4 regions of the Streptomyces sp. MB09-02B genome follow, and region 2 is predicted to be linked to each of the others. Evidence: riboswitches for the same ligand, from Rfam matches in the RefSeq annotation. Region 2 holds a riboswitch; each other region holds the start of a gene.

Region 1 (5,004 bases), on a different contig from region 2:
CTCGACGATACGACATGGGTGCGTACGCCAATGAGTTGTCCACAGCCGGGTGCGGGAGCCCGGACGGGTTGTCCACAGGCTGCTCCGCCGACGGATCGGCGGTTGTCCACAGGCGCCGTCGGGCGCCCGCGGCGACCTGCCATGATGTTGCAGCCCGATCGCACCTGTTCGAATCTGTGGGGGCTTGATGTTGGAAATCGGAGCGGACGGCCGGACCTGGCTTCTCACCGGGCCCAGGAGCAGCTATGCCCTGCGGCTCACCGAGAACGACGAGCTGCTGCACCTGCACTGGGGTCCCCGGATCGCCCTCGCCGACGCCGAGGAGCTGGCCGCACGGCAGCGGCTGCCGTACTGGCCGTTCGAGGCCCCGGTCGACGGACACGAGGAGTACCCCGTCGAGGGCGGGCCCCGCTTCACCCGCCCCGCGCTCTCCGTGCGCACGGACGAGCGGCGCGGCACCGAGTGGACCTTCCGGGCGTACGAGGCCGACGGCGACGAGCTGCGGCTGCGGTTCGCCGACGGCGGACTGGGGATCACCCTGCACTACCGGATGCGCGACGACGTGGTCGAGCGCTGGGTGACCCTCCTCAACGAGGGACCTGCGGTGGAGCTGCTGCGCGCCGACTCGGCGACCTGGACGCTGCCGCGGCGCGAGGAGGAGACCTGGCGCCTCTCTCAGCTGCACGGGCGGTGGGCGGCCGAGTCCCGGCTCGTGCGCGCCGACCTCACCTACGGCGAGAAGGTCATCGGCAGCCGTCGCGGACACACCGGGCACCAGCACCTGCCCTGGGTCGCCCTCGACACGGACGCCACCGAGGAGCGCGGCGAGGTCTACGGCTGCGCCCTGGGCTGGTCGGGTTCCTGGCGGATCGCGGTGGCCCAACTCCCGGACGCGCGCGTACAGATCACCGGGGGCGCCGGCTACGACGAGTCCGGACTGCTGAGGCTGGAGACGGGTGGGACGTTCACCACGCCTGTCTTCGCCGGCCTGTGGAGCGATGGTGGCCTCGGCGGGGCGAGCCGCGCCTGGCACGCGTACCAGAGGGCGTACGTCATCCCGGACGCGGACCAGGACCGGCCGGTGCTCTTCAACTCCTGGGAGGCCACCGAGTTCGACATCTCCGAGGAGCAGCAGGGGGCCCTCGCGCGGCGGGCGGCGGCCATCGGGGTCGAGCTGTTCGTGGTGGACGACGGCTGGTTCGGGGCGCGGACCAGCGACCGGGCCGGCCTCGGCGACTGGACGCCCAACCCGGACCGTTTCCCGAAGGGGCTCGGGCCGCTCGCCGACTATGTGCACGCCCTGGGGATGCAGTTCGGCATCTGGGTCGAGCCGGAAATGGTCAATCCGGACAGTGAGCTGTACCGGGCGCACCCCGAATGGGCACAGTTTCAAACGGGGCGGAAGCGGACGGAACTGCGCAATCAGCTCGTGCTCAATCTCGCGCGCGAGGATGTCCAGGAATACCTCTGGCAGCGGCTCGACACCCTCCTGTCCAGCGCCCCGATCGATTATGTGAAGTGGGACTTCAACCGCTGCTTCACCGACGCCGGCTGGCCCGGTGAGCCCTATCCGCAGAAGCTGTGGGTCGAGCACGTGCACGCCTTCTACGCCCTGCTGGACCGGCTGCGGGCCGCGCACCCCGGGGTCGCGTTCGAGTCGTGCTCGGGTGGTGGCGGCCGAGTGGACCTCGGGGTCATGGCGCGGACGGACCAGGTGTGGACCTCCGACAACACCGACCCGCTCGACCGGCTCGCCATCCAACACGGCTTCAGTCAGATCCATCCGGCCCGGAGCATGGCGGCGTGGGTCACCGACAGCCCGAACAACCAGCTCAACGGGCGGGTCAGCTCGCTGCGGTTCCGGTTCGTCAGTGCCATGGCCGGCGTGCTCGGCGTGGGCGGCGACCTCACCGAGTGGAGCGAGGAGGAGCTTGCCGAGGCCCGGGAGTGGGTGGAGCTGTACAAGGAGATCCGGCCGGTCGTGCAGCGCGGCGACCTGTACCGGCTGCGGCCGCCGACGGGAGGGCTGAGCGCCGTGCAGTACGTCCACGGTGACGAGGTCGTCGTCCTCGCCTGGCTCCAGGCCCAGCACTACGGAGAGCCGCTCGCCCCGCTCCGGCTGCGCGGGCTGGATCCGACGGAGTCGTATGAGTGCCGCGAAACGGGCGAAACGTACCGAGGTGCCGTGCTGGCGCATCACGGATTGCCGACGCGGCTACGTGGCGACTTCGATGCGGCAATTATCCGTCTGCGACGCACTTGAGTGATCTGTCCGAAATGAAGCAATAATTCCAACAAGCCCTGGAATAAAGCCTACTGGGCCGTAGGGGCGTGAGCAGCGTCATATTCGTGACGTTCCGTTGCCGTCATGTCCACGTAATTCGCGCTGATTTCCAGGGAGGTTGGAATACGCGCTAGACCAGTCTTTTACGGAGCGTGATGGTGAATTGAGGTAAGGATCAGGGTGCAAGACGCACAGGAAGTCCCAATGGTTGTCTCTGTGGGCACAAGTCGCTTACGTTCGGCGTCAATCCGGACGGACGCCCAATCCTGCCGCCGACCGGAGCCGCGTACCGACCCGATCCACGGCAGGAGCGGGGGACCCACAGGAACCACCGCCTGTTCCGGTCTCCGGAACGGCTAGGGGTAAAGCCGTGCACCAGCACGGCCGGACATCTCCAGTCCGCACCCGACAGCTCACCTCGCAGGCGCCGGAGAGGAATTCGCCATGCCCGCGAAGGGTAAGCACCGCCGTCCGAAGTCCCAGCGCTTCACCCGCTCGATAGCCGCCGCCGGGACCGGTGGCGCGGCGCTCGCGCTGCCGCTGATCGGAGCCGCCGGCGCCCACGCCGCGACCCCGAGCGCCACCGTTTCCGGTGTCTCCGAGAAGGCGACCACGATCGCCGCCGAGAAGGCGGCGGCCGAGGCGGGCGCCCGGATCGAGCAGGCCGAGAAGGCCGCTCAGGCGGAGAAGACCGCCGGCAAGAAGGCGGCTCCCAAGACCTACTCGGTCAAGGTCGGCGACTACCTCGCGAAGATCGCGGACGAGCAGGACGTCGAGGGTGGCTGGAAGCGGCTGTACTCGGACAACCGTGCGGCGATCGGCTCCGACCCCTCGCTCATCCACCCGGGGCTGAAGCTGTCCATCGGTGAGAGGGCCGCGTCGAGCGAGACGTCGCGCTCCTCGTCCAAGCCGCAGCTGTCGCAGTCCTCGAAGCCCGCCGAGTCTTCCACGCCGTCCCAGCCCTCGAAGCCCTCCGGTTCCGCGAAGCAGGAGTCGAAGGACACCCAGGCGTCTACCTCCACGGCGAGCGGCCAGTCCTCGTCGTCCAACGCCTCCGGCTTCAGCCGGCCCATCCTGAGCGGGACCGTCGGTACCGCGTACAAGACCGCCGGCAGCATGTGGTCCAGCGGTTACCACACGGGCGTCGACTTCGTGGCCCCGACCGGGACCAGCCTCAAGGCCGTGGGCGCGGGCACCGTCGTCTCGGCCGGCTGGGGCGGCGCGTACGGCAACCAGGTCGTCGTCAAGCTCGCCGACGGCTACTACGCCCAGTACGCGCACCTGTCCTCGATCTCCGTCTCCGCCGGTCAGTCCGTGAGCGGCGGCCAGCAGATAGGCCTCTCGGGCGCGACCGGCAACGTCACCGGACCGCACCTCCACTTCGAGATCCGCACCAGCCCCAACTACGGCGCGGACATCGACCCGCTGGCGTACCTCCGCTCGAAGGGCGTCGGCATCTGATCCACGCCGCCGCACCCGTCGAAGGCCGGACCCCACCATGACCGGGGGTCCGGCCTTCGACGTTTTCCGGAAAGCAGGCGGGCGGACCAGGGCCAGGACCAGGACCAGGACAGGGCCAGGACCGGCACCGGGGATTGGGCGGGTGTGGGTGGGGGCGGGCCGTGGTGACTTCGTGATCACCGCGTTGCGGTCGTGTGGCATGGCTGATCGACGTCTCGACAGACGTGCGGGCGCGAGGCCACAGTGATCCCTGCAAGCGCTTTCTGCACCATGGACCCCTACGGCCCTACTGCCCCTACTGCGCCTACCGCCCCTTCTGCACAAGGAGCGCCGGCGCGTGCCGCACGTCACCGAGAACAAGGAGCGTCGTATGACCACCCGTAGAGCGTTCGGAGCGCTCGCCGCCGGTGCCGCCCTCGCGGCCGTCGCCCCGGCGGGAACCGCGTCCGCCCGTACGCCCCGGCGGCGCGGCCGGCTGATCGCCGCCGACGACTTTCGGCACGGACTCGGGCAGTGGGCCGCGGAGTTGGAGCGGGGCGGGACGGTCACGGCCTCGCGCGGTGTGCTGGAGGTCGACGTACCGGCCGGGGCCACGCTCTGGTTCAGGCGCGAGCTGGCAGGGCCGTACGTCATCGCGTACACGGCCACACCGGTATCGGCGGGCGGGGTCAACGACCGGGTGTCCGATCTGAACAACTTCTGGAACGCCGTCGACGTGCGCTCGCCCGATGACCTCTTCGCCACCCCGCGAGGGGGCGCGCTCGCCGAGTACGACCATCTGAAGACGTACTACGTCGGGTACGGGGCCAACACCAACACGACGACGCGCATGCGGCGCTACGTGGGTGAGGCGGGGGTGCGGCCGTTGCTCTACGACTACACCGAGCCGCTGCTCGTCGCGAACGAGCCGCATCGCGTGCGGATCGTCTCGGACGGGTCGAAGGTCCAGTGGTGGAACAACGACCGGCTCGTGTTCGACCACCGTGATCCCGAGCCGTACACGCGGGGGCACTTCGCCTTCCGGACCACCTGGAGCCACTTCCGCATCGAGGACTTCCGGGTGTGGAGGCTCCACTGACGGGGCCTGGCTATTCCGGATTGACCAACACTTGACACGTGGTCTATCTCACCGTCCGTCAAGCCCTTATTACGGTCGCGTAGGTCACACGCGAAGGTGAATCATGGCCCGATGTGACAGACGATTCGAATGGCAGCAGAGCAATGATCGGGTCGTACGTGGCGCTGGGGGACAGCTTCAC
Region 2 (5,004 bases):
CAAGAGGAGACCACCGCGGCCGAGGCCGCCGGAACCACCGACGAGACCGAGGAGTCGGCGAAGTGACCGAGCTCGCGACCATGGACTTCCACCCGCAGCCCCAGGCCGGCGAGGCCAGGCCCTGGGCGTTCCCGGCGCCCGAGCGCGGCACCCTGGACAACGGCATGACCGTGTTGCGTTGCCACCGCCCCGGCCAGCAGGTCGTCGCCGTCGAGGTGCTCCTCGACGCGCCCCTGGACGCCGAGCCCGCCGGCATCGAGGGTGTCGCCACCATCATGACCAGGGCCTTCTCCGAGGGCACCGACAAGCACACGGCCGAGGAGTTCGCCGCCGAGCTGGAGCGGTGCGGCGCCACCCTCGACTCGCACGCCGACCACCCCGGCGTACGCCTGTCCCTCGAAGTGCCGGTGTCGCGACTGGAGAAGGCCCTCGGCCTCCTCGCCGACGCCCTGCGGGCCCCCGCGTTCGAGGACGCCGAGATCGAGCGGCTGGTGGCCAACCGGCTCGACGAGATCCCGCACGAGACGGCCAACCCGGGCCGCCGGGCCGCCAAGGAGCTCTCCAAGCAGCTGTTCCCGGCCACCTCCCGTATGTCACGGCCCCGCCAGGGCACCGAGGAGACCGTCGAGGGCATCGACTCCGCGGCCGTACGCGCCTTCTACGAGCGGCACGTGCGCCCCGCGACGGCCACCGCCGTGGTCGTGGGCGACCTCACGGGGGTCGACCTCGACGCGCTGCTCGGCGACACCCTGGGCGCCTGGACCGGCTCGCCGGCCGCGCCGCGACCCGTGCCATCGGTGAGCGCCGACGACACCGGGCGCGTGATCATCGTGGACCGCCCCGGTTCCGTGCAGACCCAGTTGCTCATCGGCCGGGTGGGCGCCGACCGGCACGACCGTGTGTGGCCGGCGCAGGTGCTCGGCACCTACTGCCTCGGCGGCACCCTCACCTCGCGCCTGGACCGCGTCCTGCGCGAGGAGAAGGGCTACACCTACGGCGTGCGGGCGTTCGGCCAGGTGCTGCGGGCCGCGCCCGACGGTTCGGGCATCGCGATGCTCGCCGTCAGCGGCTCCGTCGACACCCCCAACACCGGGCCGGCGCTGGACGACCTGTGGACGGTGCTGCGCACCCTCGCCGCCGAGGGCCTGACCGACGCCGAACGCGACATCGCGGTGCAGAACCTCGTCGGGGTCGCCCCGCTCAAGTTCGAGACGGCCGCGGCCGTGGCGAGCACGCTGGCCGACCAGGTCGAGCAGTACCTGCCGGACGACTACCAGTCGACGCTGTACCGCCAACTCGCCGCCACCGGCACCGTGGAGGCCACCGCGGCGGCCGCGAGCGCCTTCCCGGTGGACCGTCTGGTGACCGTTCTCGTCGGGGACGCCGCGCAGATCGAGGAGCCGGTCAGGGCCCTCGGAATCGGTGAAGTCACCGTCGTCCCGGCCGAGTAGGGGAACGACCGTACGGACGCGTGTCAGTGGGCCCTGGTGACGGAAGAGTCACCAGGGCCCCTGTTTGTCCGTATTGATGGCGGAGGTTGTGTGTCTGACCTGTGGCGTAGTTAACAAATCCTGTGATCCGTTTGTTATTTCGAAGACGGCCCACTTAGCGTCAGTCCGGCTGTTCGTCAGAAGTTCGCCGCAGCCGCGGCACCGGACAGTCATCGCCGAGTCCCCATGGCGCGAGCCAGGGGAGCCGGGGACCCACCGAAGTCCCTGGGGTGAATCGGGTGCCCTTCGCGAGCGACGCGAAACGAGGGGTAGCCGTAGGAGACCTTCCTGCTCCGAACCCGTCAGCTAACCCGGTAGGCGAGAAGGAAGGAAAGGACCAGCCACTTCATGGCGTTCACCCGCGCCCCCGGGAAGCACCGCCGTCCCAGCCGTGTGCAGCGCACGACCACGAGGAACGTGGGCGTGGCCGCTCTCACCACCACCGGTGTCTTCGGTACCCTCGCCGGCCCCGCGCTCGCAGCGGAGGAGCCCGCCGTCGAGCAGACCGGTCTGAACCAGATCATCACCCTCGGCGACACGGTCGCCGACCAGGTCGACGCCCAGGCCGCCGCCCAGGAGCAGGCCGCCGAGGTGGCCGCCGTCAAGAAGAAGGCGCAGGAGGAGGCCAGGAAGGCCGCCGCCGAGAAGGCCGAGCAGGAACGTGCCGCCGCCAAGGAGCGCGAGGAGATCAAGGCCCGTGCCGCACGCGCGGCCGAGCGCGAGCGCCTCAACGCCTACGTCGCCCCCATCAGCGGCTCCTACATCTCCACCGGCTACAAGGCCGGCGGCGCCGTCTGGTCCTCCGGCAGCCACACCGGCGTCGACTTCCACGCCGCCTCCGGCACCGCCGTCCTCGCGGTCGGATCCGGCACCGTCGTCGAGGCGGGCTGGGGCGGTGCCTACGGCAACAACATCGTCATCAAGATGAACGACGGCACGTACACCCAGTACGGCCACCTGTCGTCCATCGGCGTCTCCGTCGGCCAGACGGTCACCCCCGGCCAGCAGATAGGCCTCTCCGGGGCGACCGGCAACGTCACCGGGGCGCACCTGCACTTCGAGGCCCGGTCGACCGCCGAGTACGGCTCGGACATCGACCCCGCCGCGTACCTGCGCTCGCACGGCGTGAACGTCTGACGCGCACCCACGCTTCCTGGAGGCCCCGGCTCACCGAGCCGGGGCTTTCCTCGTTCTACGAACCACCTTGTGACGCACCTCCTGTCCAAAAAATATCCCTGGATTCCGGTCCGCCATCGGAAATTCCGCTCCGCTGCAATAGAGTCGCTGGAACACACGTCAATCATCGACGTTTCACGGGGATTAAGGCGGAGGTCGGTCATGCGTATTCCGGCGCACTCGGTATGCACGGCGATCCGTGATGACATCGTCGCGGGTGTCTACGAGCGCGGCAGCCGGCTCACCGAGGAACTGCTCGCCCGCCGCTACGGCGTCAGCCGGGTGCCCGTGCGCGAGGCGCTGCGCACGCTGGAGGCCGAGGGCTTCGTGGTGACCCGCCGGCACGCGGGCGCGTGCGTCGCCGAGCCGACCGAGCAGGAGGCCGCCGACCTGCTGGAGATGCGCATGCTGCTGGAGCCCCTGGGCGCCGCCCGCGCCGCGCAGCGCCGTACGGAGGCGCACCTCAAGGTGTTGCGGGGTCTGGTCAGGCTGGGCCAGGAGCGGGCCAGGAGGGGCAACAGCGAGGATCTGCGCTCCCTGGGCGGCTGGTTCCACGAGACGCTCGCACAGGCCTCGGGCAGCCCCGCCCTGACCTCGACACTCGGCCAGCTGCGGCACAAGATCGCCTGGATGTACGCGGTCGAGGCGCCCTCCGACCCCGTGGAGTCCTGGGCGGAGCACGGCGGCATCGTGGACGCGGTCGCGCGCGGCGACAGCGACCGGGCCCGGACGATCACGTCCCTGCACACCGAGCGGGCCACCGCCGCGCACCGGCTCCGCTTTCCGGCCGGGCCCGGCGGGGCGGAGCGCCCGGAGCGTGTGAGGACTTCGCAACACCCCGTAAACATGCAGAGCCTGCGGCATTAACACGGGCGCCGTATACAAAGAGGGAAGAATTCCGAGGGGCATTTTTCCTGCTGCCCGCACAACGGAAACCGGATGTAAATGCGAAGGGCCCGCCCGATAAATCGGACGAGCCCTTCGGTGTGTGCGCGGGGCGGCTTTTTCAGGCCTTTCCGCTTCGGTTACCCGGTCGCTCAGACCGTCTCGGGGAGTTCTTCGAGCCCCTCGGCGACGAGCTTCGCCAGACGGTCGAGCGCGGCGTCCGCGCCGTCGGCGTCGGAGGCGAGCACGATCTCCTCGCCGCCCTGGGCGCCGAGGCCCAGGACCGCGAGCATGGAGGCCGCGTTGACGGGGTTGCCGTCGGCCTTGGCGATCGTCACGGGGATACCGGAGGCCGTGGTGGCCCGGACGAAGATGGATGCGGGTCGGGCGTGGAGGCCCTCGGCCCAGCCGACGTTGACGCGGCGCTCAGCCATGTGATGCTGCCCTTCAGGTGTCTCGGGTGCTGCAAGAGAGGTCTAGACCGGGTTGTCTAGACCAGTTTCCCATAGGGGGCGACGCACCGGAACGGGGCCCACGGCCTGACCACGAACCGGCTGTCACGCCTCTGTTGTGCTTCTGTTGTGCGTCCCCAGACTGCCCCGCGCCGTTGTCGGACGCGAGCCGTACTCTGGGGCCCATGCAGACCTCGTCGGACCGGCACGAGTACCCCGCCCACTGGGAGGCCGACGTGGTGCTGCGCGACGGCGGCACCGCACGCATCAGGCCCATCACCGTTGATGACGCCGAGCGTCTCGTCAGCTTCTACGAGCAGGTCTCGGACGAGTCGAAGTACTACCGCTTCTTCGCGCCGTACCCTCGCCTGTCCGCCAAGGACGTCCACCGCTTCACGCACCACGACTTCGTGGACCGGGTGGGCCTCGCCGCCACCGTCGGCGGCGAGTTCATCGCCACCGTACGCTACGACCGCATCGGCGCCGACGGAATGCCCGCGTCCGCACCCGCCGACGAGGCCGAGGTCGCCTTCCTCGTGCAGGACGCCCACCAGGGCCGCGGCGTCGCCTCCGCCCTGCTCGAACACATCGCCGCCGTGGCCCGGGAGCGCGGCATCAGACGCTTCGCCGCCGAGGTGCTGCCGGCCAACAGCAAGATGATCAAGGTGTTCACCGACGCCGGGTATCAGCAGCAGCGCAGCTTCGAGGACGGCGTCGTCCGGCTGGAGTTCGACCTGGAACCCACCGACCGCTCCCTCGCCGTCCAGCGCGCCCGGGAGCAGCGGGCCGAGGCGCGGTCCGTCCAGCGGCTGCTCGCCCCCGGCTCGGTCGCCGTCGTCGGCGCCGGGCGCACATCGGGCGGAGTGGGCCGCAGTGTGCTCGCCAACCTCCGGGAGGCGGGCTTCACCGGGCGGCTGTACGCGGTGAACAAGGCGCTCGGGGAGGACGAGAAGGAACTCGCGGGGGTCCCCGCGCACCGGTCCGTCACCGACATCGAGGGC
Region 3 (5,004 bases), on a different contig from region 2:
CGCCCACCCCCGGAAACCCTGTACCCGTGGGGCAGCGAGAGGGTGCGGAGGTCATGCGGGAGCCGGGTGGGCGGCGGTTCTCGTACGCCCGCACGCTCGCCCGCGCCCTTCCCGTGCTGCTGATCGCCGTCGGCCTCTTCTACGACCACTTCACCCCGCGCGAGTTCACCGCGGTCCCCTTCTTCACCGCCGCGCCCCTGGTGGCGGCCCCGCTCTTCTCGCTGCCCGGCACGGTGATCGTCGGCGTCGCGTCCGGGGCCGGCATCACCGCCGTGCGCCTCTACTACGACGACGCGGGTCATGAGGACGCGATCACCGAGATCGCCACGGTGGCCACCGTCGCCGTACTGGCCGTACTGATCAACCGCCTCGTCCGCCGCAGTGACGCCCGGCTCGCCACCGCCCGGGAGATCGCCGAGGCGGCGCAGCGGGCGGTACTGCCGGTGCCGCAGGAGCGGATCGGCGGGCTGGAGATCGCCGCGCGGTACGAGGCCGCGCAGGCCGGGGCGTCGATCGGCGGCGATCTGTACGCGGTGCAGGACTCGCCCCACGGCGTCCGGCTGATCGTCGGCGACGTGCGCGGCAAGGGGCTGGGGGCGGTGTCGGCGGTGGCGGTGCTGATCGGTGCGTTCCGGGAGGCGGCCGAGCAGGAGGCGACGCTCGAAGCGGTGGCCCAGCGGCTGGAACGGGCGCTGGCCCGGGAAGGGACACGGCGGGAGGCGGCGCGGCGGGACGCGGCGGTGGAGTTCGAGGGGTTCGTGACGGCCGTGCTCGCGGAGTTCCCGCACGGCGCGGGCCGCGCCCGGATCGTCAACCGGGGCCACCCCTCGCCCCTGCTGCTGCACGCCGACGGCACGCTGTGCACCCTGGACGCCCCGCAGCCCGCCCTGCCGCTCGGCATGGACGACCTGGGCAGCTGGCCCGACCGCGCCGAGGAGACGGGGTTCCCGCCCGGCGCCATGCTGCTCTTCTACACCGACGGCCTCTCCGAGGCGCGGAACGCCCACGGTGTCTTCTACGACCCGGCCGCGCGCCTCTCGGGACGTACCTTCACCGCCCCGGGCGCCCTGTTGACGACCCTCGCGGAGGAGGTGCGCCTGCACACGGGCGACCGCACCACGGACGACATGGCCCTCCTCGCGGTCCGCCGCCCCTGAAATGTGGCAGTCCGGCGGCCCTGCCGTGGAGATGTCACCGAGCGTGTCCGCCCCACCGTTCTCCGTAGAGGAACTGACGCCACGTCAGGGCAACTGTTACTCGCGAGTCAAGGTCAACTCGCCCGTTTTCGGCCCCTCATGCCCCGTAAAGTCCAGCGCGCAGACCGGAACGATCATGCAGAACAGCTTGGAATGAAGTACACGCGTCTATTAACGTTCGATAACGCAGCGCGGTCGTCCCAGCCGTCACAAGAGACGGCTCCGTGCTCACGCGCCGAATCCCGCAAGGGAACCGGGGAACCACCACCCTGGGGTGAATCGCACGGAAACCGCCGTGGCAGTACGCACGACCGGTTTACGCGCGTAGGAGACCTTCCTGCTCCGAACCCGTCAGCTAACCCGGTAGGCGAGAAGGAAGGAAGGAGTACGCCCACGTGGCGTCGAACCGGTCTGCGACCGAAGCCCCGTTCGTGCCGGCCCAACGTGACGGCGAGAGCCAGACGTTCGGCTACGGCAGCTACAACAGCGACAACGAGGGCCCCTGGCAGGAGTGGAATCCGAACGAGGAGACCCTTCGCCCCGCTCGCGGTCGGCACCGCGTCGCCAAGAAGACCGGCGTACTCGCCCGTAACGGACTGGCCCGTAGCTCCACGGTGCTCGGCGTCGGTGTCATAGCCGCCGTCAGCGGGGCCGGGATGGCCAGCGCGCAGTCCGGCAAGGCCCCGGTCTCCATATCGATGCCCGACATGCCGAACGTCGGCTCGGTCTTCGAGGACGAGGCCGACGAGCCGGAGCCCGAGGCCTCCAGGACCCCGCTCAGCAGCGCCGGTCTGACCGCCGCCGAGACCGAACAGGGCACCGCGGACGCCGGCGAGGCGCTGCGCGCCCGCATCATGGCGCAGGCCGAGTCCCAGCAGGACGCCTTCGACAAGGCCGCCGCCGAGGCCGCGCAGACCGCCGCCGCGGACAAGGCCGCCGAGCAGGCCGCCAAGGAGAAGAGGGAAGCCGAGGCCAAGGAGGCCGCCGCCAAGAAGAAGGCGGAGGAGGAGGCCGCGGAGAAGAAGGAAGCCGAGCGCCTGGCCGCCCTGGCCAAGCAGTTCGCCCTCCCCACCTCCTCGTACACCCTCACCTCCACCTTCGGTCAGGCCGGCCCGTACTGGTCCTCCGGCTACCACACCGGCCTCGACTTCGCGGCCCCCACCGGCACGCTCATCAAGGCCGTCCACAGCGGCACCATCACGCAGGCCGGCTACGAGGGTTCCTACGGCTACAAGACCGTCCTCACCCTCGATGACGGCACCGAGATCTGGTACGCCCACCAGTCCTCCATCGGCGTCAGCGTCGGCCAGAAGGTCGCCACCGGCGACGTCATCGGCCGCGTCGGCGCCACCGGCAACGTCACGGGCGCCCACCTCCACATGGAGGTCCACCCCGGCGGCGCCAGCAGCGGCATCGACCCGGCGGCCTGGCTCCGCAGCAAGGGCCTCAACCCGTAACCACCGGCACCCGCCCCGGAAGCAACGACGCCGCGTACGCCCATGGGCCTGCGCGGCGTTCGTCCTTGTTCCCCGGGACCGGGACTGCGCTGGACTTCCGCCGGGCCCCTGGGTTCCTGGGTCCTGGGGTCCTTGGGTCCCCCGGCCCCCGCGCCCCCTGGGCCTCGGAGACCTCCCAGGGCTTCCGGAGAACTCCCCTGCAGAAGGGACGGCAGGCAGACATGGCGAAGAGCGCACTTCTCGTGATGGACGTCCAACGGGACGTCGTGGCCATCGCGGACGACGGTTCCGGATATCTGCCGCGCCTGCGCAGGGCGATCGACGGAGCCCGGGTGGCCGAGATCCCCGTGATCTACGTCGTGATGGGGCTACGGCCGGGCGCTCCGGAGATCAGCCCGCGCAACAAGGTGATGGCGAACGTCGTGCGGACCGGCCTGTTCACCGAGGGCGAGCCCGGCACCGAGATCCATGACGATGTCGCGCCCCGCGAGGGGGAGGTCGTGGTCACCAAGAGACGGGGGAGCGCGTTCTCGGGCAGCGACCTCGACCTGGTGCTCAGGGCCCGCGACATCGACAGCCTCGTCCTCACGGGCATCGCCACCAGCGCCGTGGTGCTGTCCACCCTGTGGCACGCCGTCGACCTGGACTTCGGCCTCACGGTCCTGGCGGACGCCTGCCTCGACCTCGACCCAGAGGTCCACACGATGCTCACCGAGAAGCTGTTCCCGCAGTGGGCCGAAGTCCTGACGGTCGAGGACTGGCTCACAGCCATCGCACCGCGCTAGAGGGTGCCCCGAACGACGGCGCGCGAGCGCTAGTACCGATAGGGGTTGTTCACGGGATACGCCGCGCCCCCGTACCCCACAGCCTGCGAGTACGCAGACCCGTGCCCCCCAAACACGCCGGACCCGGACCCGGACCCGGACCCGTACCCGTGCCCGTATCCGTGCCCGTATCCGGACCTGTACGTCGCCCTGACCTCGCGCCCCGCGTAGCCCATGGCCGGCCGAGCCAACTCGCGCCTCCGCCACAGCTCGAACAGCAACTCCCGCTCCCGCAGCGCGAAGTCACCCCCCGCCCGTCCCCGCAACCCCCGGTACCGATGGAAGGCCAGCTTCGTCGCGTACACCTCGTACTCCGCGATCGACCGGGCCCCCGCCTTCCCGAAGTGGTGCGCCGCATACTCCCGCGCCACCCGCCGGGCCCGCATCGACCCCAGCACAGACGGCTCGACCGGCGTCAGCCACCCCGCGGCCGCATACGCCGGCAACGCCTCCCGCACGATCCGCAACTCCCGCTGCCGAGCCCAGATCACCCACCACGTCAGCAACCCGAACGCCGGCACCATGAACCCCGCGTACACCGCGAAGAACCCGTACTCCCCGAACGTCGCCGACCCGTTCCAGACCGAGTGCATCCCCATGGCGAGCAGCAGTCCGCCCACCGGTACGAGCACCCGCCGCCCCCGCTGCCACTCCGCGGCGAACGCCGCCACCCCGAACCCGATCCCCGTCAGTACGGTGAACAGGGGATGCGCGAACGGCGACATGATCACCCGCACGAAGAACGTGGCCGCGGTGACCGACGCGAGGCCGCTCCCCCCGCTGAGCTGGTCCGTCCCGAACGCGGTCCCCAGGTACAGGATGTTCTCGGTGAACGCGAATCCCGTCGCGGTGAAACCGGCGATCACCACCCCGTCCACGACCCCGGTGAAGTCCCGTCTCCTGAACAGGAAGACGAGTAGGACGGCGGCGGCCTTGGCGGTCTCCTCGACCACGGGGGCTATGACGGTGGCCCCCACGGTGTCGGCGTGCGAGGGGTCGGCCGTGGCCGTCGCTATCCACCGTGTCGCGAAGCTGTTCGCCACGATGGCGATCAGCGCCGCCGCACACGCCCCCCAGGCGAACGCGAACACCAGGTTCCGCCAGGGTCCGGGCTCCACCCGGTCCAGCCACCGGAACGCCGTCATCAGCAGTGGCACGGGGAGCACCGCGAGCCCCAGCCCGACGAGGAACCCCTCCGTGCCGGTCTGTTCGCGGACGAGCGCGAGGATGACGAGCCCGGAGACCGCGAGCAGTCCTATCAGCGCCCCGTATCTGACGCTCTTCCGCTGCCACCAGCGGGTGGGCCTGAAGACATACCCATCGGTGGGACCGCCGGGTTGCGTCGGGTAGGGGGAACTGGTGGCCATTGCATTGACCCTAACGAGGGACGGGCACCGCCCGCGACGGCGCGTGGTACGCCCCGCCGGGCGGTGAAGGCAAGTCGTCAGGCGCCTGTGGGGGGCAGTTCGGACTGCGGCTTCTGCTTCTGCTCCTGCTTCCGCTTCGGGTTCCGCTCCTGCTCACGCT
Region 4 (5,004 bases), on a different contig from region 2:
GCCGCGGGGGAGACCGCGCTGCTCGAAACCGGCGTCGAGGAACTTTTGCGCTACGACGGCCCCGTCGAACTCGCCACCTGGCGCTTCGCGACCGAGCCCCTCACCCTCGGCGGGCAGGACATCGCCGCCGGCGACCCCGTCCTCGTCGTCCTCGCGGCGGCCGACCGCGACCCGGCCCGCTTCGCGGACCCCGACACCCTCGACCTCTCCCGCCGTGACAACCAACACCTCGGCTACGGCCACGGCATCCACTACTGTCTCGGCGCCCCCCTCGCCCGCCTCGAAGGCCAGACCGCGCTGGCGACGCTCCTCACCCGTCTCCCCGACCTTCGACTCGCGGTGGAATCAACGGATTTGAGATGGCGGGGAGGGCTCATCATGCGGGGATTGCGCACGCTTCCGGTGGAATTCACCCCGCGTGGGCGATCCGAAGGCGGCTCGTGAACGGTACGTAGTAGTACCCGGGCAGCCCGTAGCACTACCGCATTCCGCGTAGGAAAGTGACACTCCCTCAAGTCCGTGATCTTCACGTGATCCGCGCTGCATTAACTTGTGACAACTGATCGACTGCCGCTACGTTCACACGTCAGTGCGAAGGGGTCACCCCACACCCTTCGCACGGGTCACTGCTGTCGTGTGAAAGGCAACCGCATGCTCTCCGGGAACGGTCGTCACCGTCGCCCCCGTCAGGCACCCGCCCTCCTCGTCGCGGCCGGAGTGACCGGCTCGGCCATCGCGATCCCCCTGCTCGGCGCCACCGGCGCGAGCGCGGCCGACGGAACCACCTGGGACCAGGTGGCGGAGTGCGAGAGCGGTGGCTTCTGGAGCGCGGACACCGGGAACGGACGCTACGGCGGCCTCCAGCTCACCCAGGCGAACTGGGAGAAGTACGGAGGCCTCGACTACGCGACGAGCGCCGACCAGGCCAGCCGTTCGCAGCAGATAGCCGTCGCCGAGAAGGTGCTCGCCGACCAGGGCGTCGGCGTATGGGCCACCTGCGGCCTGCTCCACAACCTTGGCGGCGACTCCGGTTCGGCCGACGTGAACACGGGCATCGCGGATGACTCGACGAAGTCGGGCAATTCATCTGATTCTTCCGATGCTTCGAGTTCGTCAGATTCGTCTGATTCATCCACTTCGGCCGATAAGGCTGATAAGACCGGTGATGTCGGTGATGCCGACGAGACCGACTCGGCCAAGTCCGTCGACTCGGTCGACTCCGGCGCGTCGGGTGACTCGACCTCCGATGCCGCAGAAGGGTCCAATAAGGCCAAGGCCGGCACGGGTGCCGGCTCCGACTCGGACGGCTCCGCGGACCCCGAGGGCGCAAAATCGGACAAGTCGCCACAGAGTGATGACTCTTCGGTCGACGAGAGCGAGAGCGGCACGGGTCGCCATCGCGGCGCCAGTGCCGACGAGGGCGCCGCAGCCGAGGCGGAGGGCGGCACGGACGCGGCCGAGGGCTCCCGCGCCGCCGACTCCACCCCCTCCGGCCGTCACGCCTCCCGTGGCGGCGACGCGGCCCGGGAGGCCGTGGACGGCGCGTACACCGTCCGCGCGGGCGACAGCCTGACGCGGATCGCCAACTCGCTGGACCTGACCGGCGGGTGGCGCGAGCTGTACGCCGAGAACGAGAGCACGGTCGGAACTGACCCGGACCTTATCCTTCCCGGTCAGACCCTCGAAGTCGGTGCCGAAACGGGCGAAAAGTAGCGAGAGTTCGGGTCACTGTTCGCCCCTGAATGCCCGTTTTGATCTCCGTGGGAGATGAATCACAGACCCCCTGATCGTCTTTGAAATTCGGGCAATCACGTGTTTACGGTCGTGACCGCTCGCCACAGCGGGCCCCTGCGGTCGGTACGCCGAATCCTGCCAACGGCCGCAAGGAACAGTCGTCGCGTCAAGCGCCGTAGGCAGGAGCGGGGGACCCAAGGTAAGTGCCGGGTCCGGTGGTTGCGGCCCTTCGGGGGCGCACGTCCGGAACCGGCTCGGGGTGAAGCCGCGCGACGTGAGCCGAGAGGCGAGCGGGCGCGGCCGGGCAACTCAACCGGCCCGAACCCGACAGCTCACCTCGCAGGCGTCGGTGAGGGGATCTCTCCATGCTGTTTTCCAGCAAGGGCAAGCACCGTCGTCCGTCCAAGGCCGCTCGCGCCATCGCCGTCGCCGGTGTCACCGGCGCCGCGGCGGTCGCCGCCCCGCTGATGGCCGCCGGCAGCGCCTCCGCCGCCACCGCCTCCGAGTGGGACACCGTCGCCCAGTGCGAGTCCGGCGGCAACTGGTCCATCAACACCGGCAACGGCTACTACGGCGGCCTGCAGTTCTCGGCCTCCACCTGGGCCGGCTACGGCGGCACGAAGTACGCCTCCACCGCCGACCAGGCCACCAAGGCGCAGCAGATCGAGATCGCCGAGAAGGTCCTCGCGGGCCAGGGCAAGGGTGCCTGGCCGGTCTGCGGCAAGGGCCTGTCCGGTGCCGCGTACGACGGCGCCGCCGCCTCCTCCGGCTCCTCGAACTCCGGCTCCGCGCAGCAGAACACCCAGGAGAGCACCAAGAAGAGCACCGAGGACACCCGCGCCTCCCGCTCCTCCGAGCGTGCCACCGTCGAGACCCCGACCGGCAAGAAGGTCAAGAAGGGCGACGGCGAGTACAAGGTCGTCAGCGGCGACACCCTCAGCGCCATCGCCGAGAAGAAGAACGTCAAGGGTGGCTGGGAGAAGCTCTTCGAGCTGAACAAGGACATCATCGACGACGCCGACTTCATCTACCCGGGCCAGCAGCTCCACCTGAGCTGACCCCCGGCGCCGGCGACGGCCACCACGCGCCTGCCGCCCCACGGCCGCCCCCACGGCCGGGCAGGCGGGGCGGGTTCGGCTGGGCCGAGAAATTCGGGCCGCTTCCCAGCTGAACCACAGCCCGCTCACATCCGTGTCCTCCATAGTGAAGACCTCGTGAGGGCCGTCCCCCCGTCCCCACGGGCTCCCCGCTCCGGTGCGCATTCCCCCGTACGCACCGGGGCGGGGTTTTTCATGCCCGCCTCTTCCTTCTCTTCCTTCTGTTCACTTTCTGGCCCGCCCCCCTTTGTTCCGCGCTGGAACAATGGGTACGGTCTCTCTGTCCACGGGACGGTCGGTCGGCTGCCGACGAGCCCGGGGCGGTTAGGCTCTAGTCGCAAGGCCCGCGGGCCCCGCACTTCCGCGTCACATCCCATGAAGGAGATGCTCGTGCCGTCCATCGACGTCGTCGTAGCCCGGGAAATCCTCGACTCACGAGGCAACCCCACCGTCGAGGTCGAGGTCGGCCTCGACGACGGCAGCACGGGTCGTGCCGCCGTTCCGTCCGGCGCCTCCACCGGTGCCTTCGAAGCCATCGAGCTGCGTGACGGCGACCCCAACCGCTACCTCGGCAAGGGCGTCGAGAAGGCCGTCCTCGCCGTGATCGAGCAGATCGGCCCGGAGCTCGTCGGCTACGACGCCACCGAGCAGCGCCTCATCGACCAGGCGATGTTCGACCTGGACGCCACCGACAACAAGGGCTCCCTCGGCGCCAACGCCATCCTCGGCGTCTCCCTCGCCGTCGCCCACGCCGCCTCCGAGGCCAGCGACCTCCCGCTCTTCCGCTACCTGGGCGGCCCGAACGCGCACCTGCTGCCCGTTCCGATGATGAACATCCTGAACGGCGGCTCGCACGCCGACTCCAACGTGGACATCCAGGAGTTCATGATCGCCCCCATCGGCGCGGAGTCCTTCTCCGAGGCCCTGCGCTGGGGCGCCGAGGTCTACCACACCCTCAAGAAGGTGCTGAAGACCAAGGGCCTGTCCACCGGCCTCGGCGACGAGGGCGGCTTCGCCCCGAACCTGGAGTCCAACCGCGCCGCCCTGGACCTCATCCTGGAGGCCATCAAGGAGGCCGGTTACACCCCCGGCGAGCAGATCGCCCTCGCCCTCGACGTCGCCGCCTCCGAGTTCTACAAGGACGGCGTCTACACCTTCGAGGGCAAGGAGCGCTCCGCCGCCGAGATGACGGAGTACTACGCCGACCTCGTCGCGTCGTACCCGCTCGTCTCCATCGAGGACCCGCTGTTCGAGGACGACTGGGCGGGCTGGAACACCATCACCGAGAAGCTGGGCGACAAGGTCCAGATCGTCGGCGACGACCTCTTCGTCACCAACCCCGAGCGTCTCGCCCGCGGCATCGAGGAGGGCTCCGCCAACGCCCTGCTGGTCAAGGTCAACCAGATCGGTTCGCTGACCGAGACCCTGGACGCCGTCGAGCTGGCCCAGCGCAACGGCTTCAAGTGCATGATGTCCCACCGCTCCGGCGAGACCGAGGACGTCACCATCGCCGACCTCGCCGTCGCCGTGAACTGCGGTCAGATCAAGACCGGCGCCCCGGCCCGCTCGGACCGCGTCGCCAAGTACAACCAGCTGCTGCGCATCGAGGAGATCCTCGACGACGCCGCGGTCTACGCCGGCCGCTCGGCCTTCCCCCGCTTCAAGGGCTGACCCGTACAGGGTTAAGGCTTAGCCAGTCGTACGTCCCCGTACCGGTCCCGTACCGTGTGCGGGGACGTACGCGCGTGCGCGCGGGAGACAGGCAGAAGCGGAAGGGGAAGCGGGACATGGCCGTGAAGGACCGGGACCGGGACCGTTTCTCCACCGCGACGCGGCTGAAGGTGCTCGGAGAGCAGACGGCCGCCCGGGTCTACCGCTCCCAGACCAAGCGCCAGGCCCGCCGCTCCCGGCTGACCGGCCGGGCCGCGCTGCTCGCCCTCGTCCTCTGCTCGATGATCGTGGCGCTCGCCTATCCCATAAGGCAGTACGTCTCCCAGCGCGCCGAGATCGCCGACATGCAGCGGGAGCGCGAGGAGGCGCGCGAGCGCGTCGAGGAGCTGCGCGACCTCAAGGCGCGCTGGCAGGACGACGCGTACGCCGAGCAGCGCATCCGGGAGCGGCTGCACTATGTGATGCCGGGCGAGACCGGCTACACGATGGTCGACCCGGACGC

The links. A riboswitch is a leader RNA that binds a small molecule or an ion and turns the genes downstream of it on or off. The one in region 2 is predicted to bind cyclic di-AMP.
Positions count from the first base shown of each region.
Region 1: another riboswitch for cyclic di-AMP. It lies ahead of P1P70_RS05620 (M23 family metallopeptidase); the one in region 2 lies ahead of P1P70_RS11680 (M23 family metallopeptidase).
Region 3: another riboswitch for cyclic di-AMP. It lies ahead of P1P70_RS38250 (M23 family metallopeptidase); the one in region 2 lies ahead of P1P70_RS11680 (M23 family metallopeptidase).
Region 4: another riboswitch for cyclic di-AMP. It lies ahead of P1P70_RS26935 (transglycosylase family protein); the one in region 2 lies ahead of P1P70_RS11680 (M23 family metallopeptidase).

Region 1 covers NZ_JARGEE010000021.1:32,775-37,778, forward strand. Annotated here, with positions in the region: gene P1P70_RS05615 (alpha-galactosidase) at 188-2,263, shown strand; cyclic di-AMP (ydaO/yuaA leader) riboswitch at 2,566-2,724, shown strand; gene P1P70_RS05620 (M23 family metallopeptidase) at 2,729-3,745, shown strand; gene P1P70_RS05625 (DUF6250 domain-containing protein) at 4,116-4,823, shown strand; gene P1P70_RS05630 (SGNH/GDSL hydrolase family protein) at 4,967-5,004, shown strand, end outside.
Region 2 covers NZ_JARGEE010000059.1:17,340-22,343, reverse strand. Annotated here, with positions in the region: gene P1P70_RS11690 (pitrilysin family protein) at 1-66, shown strand, start outside; gene P1P70_RS11685 (pitrilysin family protein) at 63-1,451, shown strand; cyclic di-AMP (ydaO/yuaA leader) riboswitch at 1,655-1,826, shown strand; gene P1P70_RS11680 (M23 family metallopeptidase) at 1,839-2,627, shown strand; gene P1P70_RS11675 (GntR family transcriptional regulator) at 2,829-3,533, shown strand; gene P1P70_RS11670 (HPr family phosphocarrier protein) at 3,704-3,985, opposite strand; gene P1P70_RS11665 (GNAT family N-acetyltransferase) at 4,189-5,004, shown strand, end outside.
Region 3 covers NZ_JARGEE010000474.1:51-5,054, forward strand. Annotated here, with positions in the region: gene P1P70_RS38245 (PP2C family protein-serine/threonine phosphatase) at 54-1,157, shown strand; cyclic di-AMP (ydaO/yuaA leader) riboswitch at 1,420-1,581, shown strand; gene P1P70_RS38250 (M23 family metallopeptidase) at 1,592-2,653, shown strand; gene P1P70_RS38255 (cysteine hydrolase) at 2,875-3,438, shown strand; gene P1P70_RS38260 (PrsW family intramembrane metalloprotease) at 3,468-4,844, opposite strand; gene trmB (tRNA (guanosine(46)-N7)-methyltransferase TrmB) at 4,922-5,004, opposite strand, start outside.
Region 4 covers NZ_JARGEE010000220.1:9,417-14,420, reverse strand. Annotated here, with positions in the region: partial or broken gene P1P70_RS26945 (cytochrome P450 family protein) at 1-444, shown strand, start outside; gene P1P70_RS26940 (transglycosylase family protein) at 652-1,713, shown strand; cyclic di-AMP (ydaO/yuaA leader) riboswitch at 1,896-2,095, shown strand; gene P1P70_RS26935 (transglycosylase family protein) at 2,100-2,792, shown strand; gene eno (phosphopyruvate hydratase) at 3,222-4,502, shown strand; gene P1P70_RS26925 (septum formation initiator family protein) at 4,619-5,004, shown strand, end outside.